Regions from separate parts of the Halomonas tibetensis genome, predicted to be linked through region 3. Evidence: predicted binding sites of a transcription regulator. Region 3 holds the regulator's gene; each other region holds the start of a gene.
The links. Region 3 encodes FNR, which switches genes on or off when oxygen is low (the NO sensors DNR and NnrR bind a similar motif). Its sites were predicted from a motif close to TTGATNTANATCAA; they were not measured.
Positions count from the first base shown of each region.

Region 1: a site for FNR is predicted at 1,438-1,451, ahead of ACFODV_RS12875 (OmpW/AlkL family protein). Genes of this name have one in related genera too.
Region 2: a site for FNR is predicted at 1,187-1,200, ahead of dsrO (sulfate reduction electron transfer complex DsrMKJOP subunit DsrO). Genes of this name have one in related genera too.
Region 4: a site for FNR is predicted at 1,432-1,445, ahead of frdA (fumarate reductase (quinol) flavoprotein subunit). Genes of this name have one in related genera too.

Region 1 is NZ_JBHRSQ010000017.1:53,251-55,450, forward strand. It holds gene ACFODV_RS12870 (YqcC family protein) at 269-601, shown strand; gene ACFODV_RS12875 (OmpW/AlkL family protein) at 674-1,309, opposite strand; gene ACFODV_RS12880 (OmpW family outer membrane protein) at 1,517-1,921, opposite strand.
Region 2 is NZ_JBHRSQ010000004.1:157,095-159,294, reverse strand. It holds gene nrfD (NrfD/PsrC family molybdoenzyme membrane anchor subunit) at 1-332, opposite strand, end outside; gene dsrO (sulfate reduction electron transfer complex DsrMKJOP subunit DsrO) at 313-1,092, opposite strand; gene ACFODV_RS00920 (XRE family transcriptional regulator) at 1,332-1,610, opposite strand; gene ACFODV_RS00915 (TRAP transporter large permease) at 1,754-2,200, opposite strand, start outside.
Region 3 is NZ_JBHRSQ010000007.1:249,247-251,446, forward strand. It holds gene ttcA (tRNA 2-thiocytidine(32) synthetase TtcA) at 1-473, shown strand, start outside; gene fnr (fumarate/nitrate reduction transcriptional regulator Fnr) at 477-1,220, opposite strand; gene hemN (oxygen-independent coproporphyrinogen III oxidase) at 1,320-2,200, opposite strand, start outside.
Region 4 is NZ_JBHRSQ010000009.1:22,375-24,574, forward strand. It holds gene frdA (fumarate reductase (quinol) flavoprotein subunit) at 1-1,320, opposite strand, end outside; gene ACFODV_RS06355 (anion permease) at 1,523-2,200, shown strand, end outside.

The DNA.
Region 1 (2,200 bases), on a different contig from region 3:
CGTCCTTTCCAGAGTTTATCCACAGCCCCATGCACGAAAACTGTGTACGGGGCTTCGCGACGCCATCACCCTAGTGGCGATGTAGAGTGTCCAGTGTATAAACCCGGTGAGCACGCTGGGTAGATAAGCCCTGGTGAACTAGATAAGCCCTGGAGAACAATGTTCGGTGGGAAATAGCATGTGGTGTAGCCGTGGGATGGCCGATGGGGTGGCCGGCGAAGTAGCGCGCAGGGATAATGGTATTTTTCATGCATGCGAGGACGTCACAATGAGCGTTCACCACGAACTGGCGGCTGCCCTGCGCGAGTTGGAGGCCACCCTGCGCGCCACCGATCAGTGGCGAATGGCAAAGCCTGACCCCATCGCCTTCGAGAGTATCGAGCCATTCTGCGCCGATACCATGGCGCTTCCCCAGTGGCTGCGCTTCGTGTTCATCGTGCGCCTGGAGACCTTGGTGGAGACCCGAGCGCCGATGCCGGCCAAGTGCGACGTCGCTCCAGCAGTAGAGGCCTGGCTGGCTCAGTCCGGGGTAGGGGGTGTCGAACGGCTGATGCTGATCCAGGCCGTGAAAACGATTGATCGTCTGGTGACCGAGAACTGATGTTATGCGCCTGTTACAAAACGCACAGGGCCCGCCAATGGCGGGCCCTGTGCACCTGCTCAGCTGGGAAGATCAGAAGCGGTAGCTGACGCCGCCCATCACCACCAGGGGGTCGATCTTGACGGATCCGATATCGTTGCCGTTGAGGCTTGCATCGGTTTCGATATCAATGTACCAGGCAGCGGCATTGAGCGCCCAGTTATCATTGATCAGCAGGTCCACGCCCACTTGGCCGGCGGCACCCCATGAGTCGTCGAGGCTCAGGTCACCAAGGCCACTCTTCTCACTGGAAAAAATAGTGTAGTTGACGCCCACCCCTACATAGGGCTGCACCAGAGCTTCTGTACCGCCCAAGGGGTAGTACTGCACGGTCAGAGTCGGCGGTAGATGCTTGGTGGAAGCAACATCCGCCACACTACCACCCACGCTAAGCTCGATGTCATGCTCGAACTGTTCGGCCGCCAGCAGCTCGACGCCGATTTTGTCGTGGAAGCGATAGCCCAGAGTAAAGGCGAAACCGGTATCGTCCTGTACGTCCACATCGACGGCGCCGTTAACCAACGAACCGTTGTCGTTCTTGGGAGCCACCTTGGCCACGCCCAGGCGTGTAAAGAAGTCACCTGCGCCATAGGCCAAGACTTGGGTGCTGGTGGTGAAAGTCGCAGCGGCAAGGCCGGCGGCGAGCAGAGTGGGGAGGGTCTTGCGCATGGGGCAACTCCTTCGTTAGAGCCATGGGTGGTTGTTCTATGACTGGCTTTTTGCTTAAGTCTAGCAACTGACAGTCGACATCTTGTCGATCGATAATCCTATTTTAATCAGCATCCGACACTGCGATATTGATCCAGAGCAAGGATCCTGCATTGCAGCACGAGCCGTATCGAGACCTGGCCTGCACCGCTAAGTACCTGCTCTCGATCAGAAGCGGTAGGTGATGCCTCCGCCAATGGTCACGGGGTCAATGTTGGCTTTGCCGATTTTGTTAAGGCGCGAGTCGGGCGAGACGTCGGCGTAGCTGATGAAGCCGTTCAACATCAGACCCGGTGATACGGCCAGATCCATGCCCAGTTGACCGACGGCCCCATGGCTGTAATGCATATCGAAGCCGAGTAACTCGTCCTCGGACAAGTGGGTGTAGTGGAGACTTGCGCGCACATAAGGCTGTGCTCGGACGTTCGTGACGGCCATGGGGTGGTGGTTGACCAGCTGGTTGGCAAGCATCTGATCAACGTTGTCTATGCCCGCTTGGGCCAGGGCCATTTGGCTCACGACCACATAGCCGGCGGCGATCACGGTAACGGTCAGGAGGTTGGGCGTTTTCATCAGGGCGTTCCTCTCGTCTATCGTAGCGGACTCGTGGAGCCTAAAGAGGCAAAACTTGTACAAAAAGTACTATATAAACGATATTTGCAAAAGTCTTGTAAAGATTTCCGATGACGCCCATAGCCCTTGCTGCCTGAGATTCCTATAAGGCATTGGCATTTGACCGCAAAAAAAGCCGCGCCTGTCGAGCATGGTGTACAACTGTTAATGCGGTGCAGCGTGAGCAGCTCGCAAGATCGCCAGGAATCGTCTTGACTGAGGGGAACTGACAAGGAGAGC
Region 2 (2,200 bases), on a different contig from region 3:
AGCACAAGCACGCCCACCACGTAGAGCGGCAGGATCAGGCTGCCGATGGACATCCAGGAGCTCGAGGTGGAGAAGGCGTAGAAGTGCCAGAAGCGCAGCGGCTGGTGAAGGTCGGCGAGCAGCGCCACCGGGGCCACCAGGGTGGTGGTCAGGCAGGCCAGCAGGGCGAGGCGCGCGGTAGGCAGCCACTTCTCCTTGCCGAACACCAGCGCCGGGGCGGCCAGCCACAGAGTGGCGTAGGAGATGGCGATCAGGAAGAAGTACTGCACGGCCCAGGGGTACCAGGCGATGGCGTAGCGCGGAGCGAGCAGCTCAATGGCCATGGAATTCATAACCCATCTCCTTGCCTTGGGGATCGAGGACTTCCAGGGCCACCGGCTCGGCGAGCGGGCGCGTGGTGAAGCGCTCGTCCATGCCGAGATAGAAGACCTGGGGCAGGGTGTTCTTTTCAGGCTGCAGCACCATGAGCGCGTCGCGGTGCTCGGCGATCATGCGGCTGATCTGGCTTTCCGGGTCGCGCATGTCGCCGATGATCCGCGCGCCGCCCACGCAGCTCTCCACGCAGGCCGGCAGCAGGCCGGCTTCCAGGCGATGGGCGCAGAAGGTGCACTTGTCGGCGGTCTGGGTCTTGTCGTTGATGAAGCGTGCGTCGTAGGGACAGGCGTTGACGCAGTAGGCGCAGCCCACGCAGCGGTCGCTGTCTACCACCACGATGCCGTCCTGGCGTTGAAAGGTGGCTTCCACCGGGCAGACCGGCACGCAGGGCGGGTTTTCGCAGTGGTTGCACAGGCGCGGCAACATGAAGGTGGCCAGCTCGCCGGTCTCCTGGTGCTCCACCTCGTACTGGGAAACGGTGGTGCGAAACTTGCCCAGCGGGGCGTCGTTTTCGATATGGCACGATACGGTGCAGGCCTGGCAGCCGATACACTGGCGCAGGTCGATGAGCATGCCGTAGCGCTTGGTGGGATCGCCTTCTCGGCGCGGCGGCTGGCTGTTGATTCCGGCGCTGGCAACGCTTGAAAGCGGTATCAGGGCGGCACCCGCGCTGAGGCGGGCCAACTGGCCGAGAAGGGAGCGGCGAATATGATCCATGGCGCCTCCGGTGGCTGGGTGTCGCGGGGAATTGCCCTGCGGCGGTAAAGAAGGATGACACCGGAAAGATTACCTTCGACCAAGGTCGGGGCGCTTGATATGAATCAAGAGATTGTTAGCATGCTCTTAATGTTCGCGTAATGTTCGCGCAAGTCTCTGGCGGGAAAAAACGACCCATAAACGCACACGCCCCAACGGGACATCGTCGGGGCGTGCGATTTGAATGGGGTGCGACGGCGTCAGTGCGAGGTGGGCTGTCGATCGATGGTGCGGTGGAGAAGCTGCAACTCTTCGACCGATAGATGCTCGATGCGGCCGGAGAGCAGATCGCTGACCTTCTGGGCCGGCAGGCCGGCGCGTCGGGCAATGTCTCGGCAACCAAGGTCTGATACGGCGATCAGCCGGCTCACGATGCGCATGAGGCGTGAGCGTTTTTCCAGGTCCCTGACGTCGAGGTCAGGGCTACTTCGCGGGGGGTCGGAAAGATCCGCGCCGTGGGTGTGACGTGCAGTACTCATGATGCTCCAGTGGGCGATTGCGACATGCACACTATGGCGGCTGTTTGGCGATTTTGCCAGTGTCGATTCGATGATGTTTTGGTGGCACGCTCATGGCGGGCTCCGGTCGTCCGCGGGGTGCCGCGAGGCACTCCGCGGATGGCCTAGAACAGCAGGCCGGGCAGCCAGAGAGCGATGCTCGGGTAGGCGACTATCAACGCCAGGCCGAGGATCTGCAGGGCGACAAAGGGCAGGGCGGAGCGGTAGATATCCACGATCGTTATGGACTTCGGGGCGACCGATCGCATGTAGAACAGGTTGTAGCCGAAGGGGGGCGTCAGGTAGGCGGACTGCATGCTTAGGATGAAGAGCACCGCAAACCAGGTGGTGTCGAAGCCCAGTTCGCGCACGATGGGCACGTAGAGCGGCACCGTGATGAACAGGATGGCGAAGTCATCCAGGAACATGCCCAGCAGGAAGAAGCTGAATAGCATGAAGATGATCACGGTATAGGGGGACAGGGAAAAGTCATCGATCATATCGCTGATGACCATGCCGGCACCGAGGCCCATGTAGATTCGGCTGAAGAAGACCGCGGCAATGGCAATCCA
Region 3 (2,200 bases):
GGCTGCGACGCGGCTCTCTATATGGTTTTGCGGAAGAGATCGGCGCCACCAAGGTTGCCCTGGGTCACCATCGCGAAGATATCCTCGAGACGCTGTTCCTCAATCTGTTTTTCGCTGGCAGCCTCAAGGCTATGCCACCCAAGCTGCTTGCCGACGATGGCAAGAACATTCTGATCCGCCCGCTGGCCTATTGCCGGGAGGCCGATATCGCCGAGTATGCGCGGCTGATGGAATTTCCAATCATTCCCTGCAATCTTTGCGGCTCCCAGCCCAACCTTCAACGTCAGGTGGTCAAGGAAATGCTCGCCGATTGGGAAGGTAAACACCCCGGCCGTCTGGAGAGCATGTTCAAGGCGGTAACCAATGTGGCCCCGTCGCAGCTTGCCGACCGCGAGCTGTTCGACTTCGCCGGGCTGGAAGAGAAGCAGGCGCGAGTGTTGGCCAGCAGGATCGATCTCCTCAACGAGTCGTAAGCGCTATTTTGCCCCTTCTTCCTCGGCAACCAGAATAAGGGATTCCAGATCGAGGATGTGTACTTCGCGGCCAGAGACCTCAACTAGGCCCTGGCTCTGGAACCGACCGAGAATTCGACTGACGGTCTCCACGGCCAGTCCCAGATAGTTGCCGATGTCGGCCCGCGACATGGAGAGGCGGAAGCTGTAGGGGGAGTAACCGCGTCGGCGAAAACGGTCGGAAAGTCCCGCGAAGAAGCTGGCGAGTCGCTGGTCGGCGGTCTTGCGTGACAGCAGGCGCATCATGCGGCGGTCTGCGCGCAACTCCTTGCTCATGCTCTTGTAGAGCTGGCCGCGTAGCTCGGGCAGAGACTCCGATAGCTGATCCAGCCGGTCGAAGGGAATCTCGCAGACGGTGGTGGTTTCCAGCGCTATCACTGTTCCGGGGTAGTGGTCCTCGTCGATGCCGTCCAGGCCCGCCAGCTCGCTGGGCAGATAGAAGTTGGTGAGCTGGTCGTCGCCGCTACCCTCGGTGGTCACTTGTTTAAGGCTGCCCGAACGTACCGCATAGACGCTGGTGAACGGGCTGTCCTGGCGAAAGAGAGTCTCGCCCTTCTTGAGAGGTGCGCGCCGACGAATGATGGCGTCGAACTGATCCATGTCCTGAATTTCGAGTGCCAGTGGCAGGCACAGCGAGCTCAGACTGCAGGTCTGGCAGCGAGTTTCATGCAGCACGGAGCGCCGCCGTCCGGTCAGGCTATCAGGCATGGCCGCCTTCTCCTTGATCGTGATCATGGCGGACAGTATGGAGGATTCTACGGGCAGGGCAAACCACCTCCAAGGAGGTAGGTCAGTAAGACCGACGGCTCACGACATCGGTGAGGCCCGGGAGGCGAAGACGTCGAGGAGGCGGGCCAGGGAACAGACTCCCTCGGGTGTCACCCTCAGGCACTCGCCGCGGCGCTCCAGCAGCCCCGCCTGGCAGAGCGGGGTCAGGCGCTGCAGGGCATGGGCCATGGCCTCGGCGGCGTCGCGCCCGTGGGCCTTCGACAGCGCGGTGAGGTCCAGCTCATGCCGGCAGGCGAGCGATTCTATGGCGTCGCGTCGCATGCGCTGGGTGGCGTCCAGTCGGTGGCCGACCTCCGCGGGCAATCTGCTTGCGTCCAGCGCAGTTTCATAGTCGGTCAGGGTCATGGCGTTGCGGGTAATGGTGTCGCCGACCCGACTGATGGCGGCGACGCCGAGACCGATCTGATCAACTGGAGGGTAGGGGGTGTAGCCCTGCAGGTCCCGCGCCAGGCGGCCCTCTTCCAGGGCCAGCGCCAGGCTGTCATCCGCGCGGGCAAACTGACCGAGCCCGAGAGGCACATAGCCGGCAGCGGCGAGTCGGTCGCGTGCCTCTCTCATGATCGCCAGCTGGGCCGCCGCTTCGGGCAGATCCTTTGTGTGGATTTCGCGCTGGGGTCGGTAGCGCCGAGGCAGGTGGGCGTAGCGGCGCAGGGTAATGCGTGCCGGCGCCATGGCGATCACCTGATCCAGCGTCTCGCCGAAACCCTCGGGCGTCTGCAGCGGCAGGCCCACGATCAGGTCCAGGTTGAGCGAGTGGAAACCAAGGCGCTCGGCCTCGTCCACCAGCGACTCGGTCAGTACTCGAGGCTGAATCCGGTTAATCGCCTTTTGCACCCGCGGGTCAAGCTCCTGAACACCCAAGCTCAGGCGGTTGAAGCCCAATGCCTGAAGGTGGCGCA
Region 4 (2,200 bases), on a different contig from region 3:
TCGGTTCTTCTGGTATTGCGCCTGCTCTTCCGGGACACGGCTGTCGGCAAAGGCGACCGTTGCTGCGCGCTGGCTAGCCTGCTCTCCCGCCAGGCGCCCGAAGACCAGCAACTCGGAGAGGGAATTCGAGCCCAGACGGTTGGCCCCGTGAAGCCCCACTGAGGCGCACTCGCCAGCGGCATACAGTCCCTTGATGCCGGTCTCGCAATTGGCGTCGGTTTCTATTCCCCCCATGGTGTAATGCACCGCCGGTCGAATCGGGATGAGCTCATTCACCGGATCGACATTGATGAAGACGTTGGCAAGTTCACAGATGAACGGAAGACGCTCATGCAGATACTCCTTGCCCAGATGGCGCAGGTCCAGGTAGACCACGTCGCTGTCGCCAAACTTGCCGGTTCGCCCCGCCTGCTGCTCCTGCCAGAAGGCTTGGGATAACTTGTCGCGTGGCCCCAGCTCCATGTACTTGTTCTGCGGCTCGCCCAGGGGCGTCTCCGGGCCGAGTCCGTAATCCTGCAGGTAGCGGTAGCCATCCTTGTTCACCAGGATGCCACCCTCGCCACGGCACGCCTCGGTAATCAACACGCCGGACCCTGGAAGCCCGGTCGGATGGTACTGGACAAACTCCATATCCCGCAGAGCAACGCCATGACGAAAGGCCATAGCCATGCCGTCTCCGGTGACGATGCCGGCATTGGTATTGAAGCGGAACAGGCGGCCCGCCCCGCCCGTCGCCAGGATCACCGACTTGGCGCGCAACAGAATCAGCTCACCGGTCGCGATCTCAAGCGCGATGACCCCGGCCACCGCGCCGTCGACGACCGCGAGATCGAGCACGAAATACTCGTCCAGACGTTCGATTTCAGGATACTTCAACGAGGTTTGAAACAGGGTGTGCAGCATGTGGAAACCGGTCTTGTCGGCGGCAAACCAAGTCCGCGCCGTTTTCATGCCGCCGAAGCGCCGTACCTGAACCGAACCATCCGGCTTGCGACTCCAGGGGCAGCCCCAGCGCTCCATCTGCACCAGCTCCCGATGAGCGTGGCGAATGAAATAGTCAACGACGCCCTGTTCGGCGAGCCAGTCACCCCCTGCAACCGTATCGTCAAAGTGCGCCTGCAAACTGTCCTCGGCACTGGTCACAGCGGCGGCACCACCTTCTGCCGACACTGTGTGGGATCGCATGGGATAGACTTTCGAGAGCATTACGATGCGCTGCTGACGGTTCTCTTTTCTGGCGCTTTCGGCAGCAGCGATCGCCGCTCGCAAGCCGGCACCTCCGCCCCCCACGATAACGATGTCAATGTCCTGTTCTCGCATGGTTCTCCCCGATGATCGATTGCCGGCTAGACCTGATTAACTGGATGATAGGCGTTCCTGGGCAGGATAAGGCGTCATCACATAACACCTTAGTTGAAAGAGCAGGCAACCTTGCTCAGGATCAACTAATTTTTCCATGAACCTGACTCACCAGCCCCTTTTTTCAAGGGGCTTAATGGGAAGCATACTCATGAAATACCTAATGAAGCTTGCACCGTTCATCGTGGCCATCATCGTGGCGCTGATGCCAGTGCCCGCCGGGTTGGCTCCCCATGCCTGGTATTTCTTTGCGATCTTTCTGGGCGTTGTCGTCGGGCTGGTGTTCGAGCCATTGCCAGGAGCGGTGATTGGTCTTATCGGCATTGTCGTCGCGGCGCTGTTGGCTCCATGGGTACTGTTCTCTCCCGAGCAACTGGCCGAACCTGGATTCAGTTCCTCCGGGCGGGCTTTTTCATGGGCGGTGTCCGGCTTCACCAATTCGACGGTATGGCTGATCTTTGGCGCCTTTATGTTCGCCCTCGGCTACGAGAAAACCGGGCTGGGGCGCCGGATCGCCCTATGGCTGGTCAAGACCATGGGGCGCAGGACGCTGACCCTGGGATATGCGGTGATGCTGGCTGACGCGGTGCTGGCTCCCTTCACGCCTTCCAACACGGCGCGTAGCGGGGGCACCATCTACCCAGTGGTGCGTAACCTTCCCGAACTCTACGATTCGCACCCGAACGATCCGAGCAGCAAGCGCATCGGCAGTTTCCTGATGTGGACAGCGATCGCCTCGACCTGCGTCACCAGCTCTCTGTTCTTGACCGCTCTGGCGCCCAATCTGTTGGCCGTTGCCTTGACCGAAACCGCTACGGGCATTCGCATCGGCTGGGGGGAG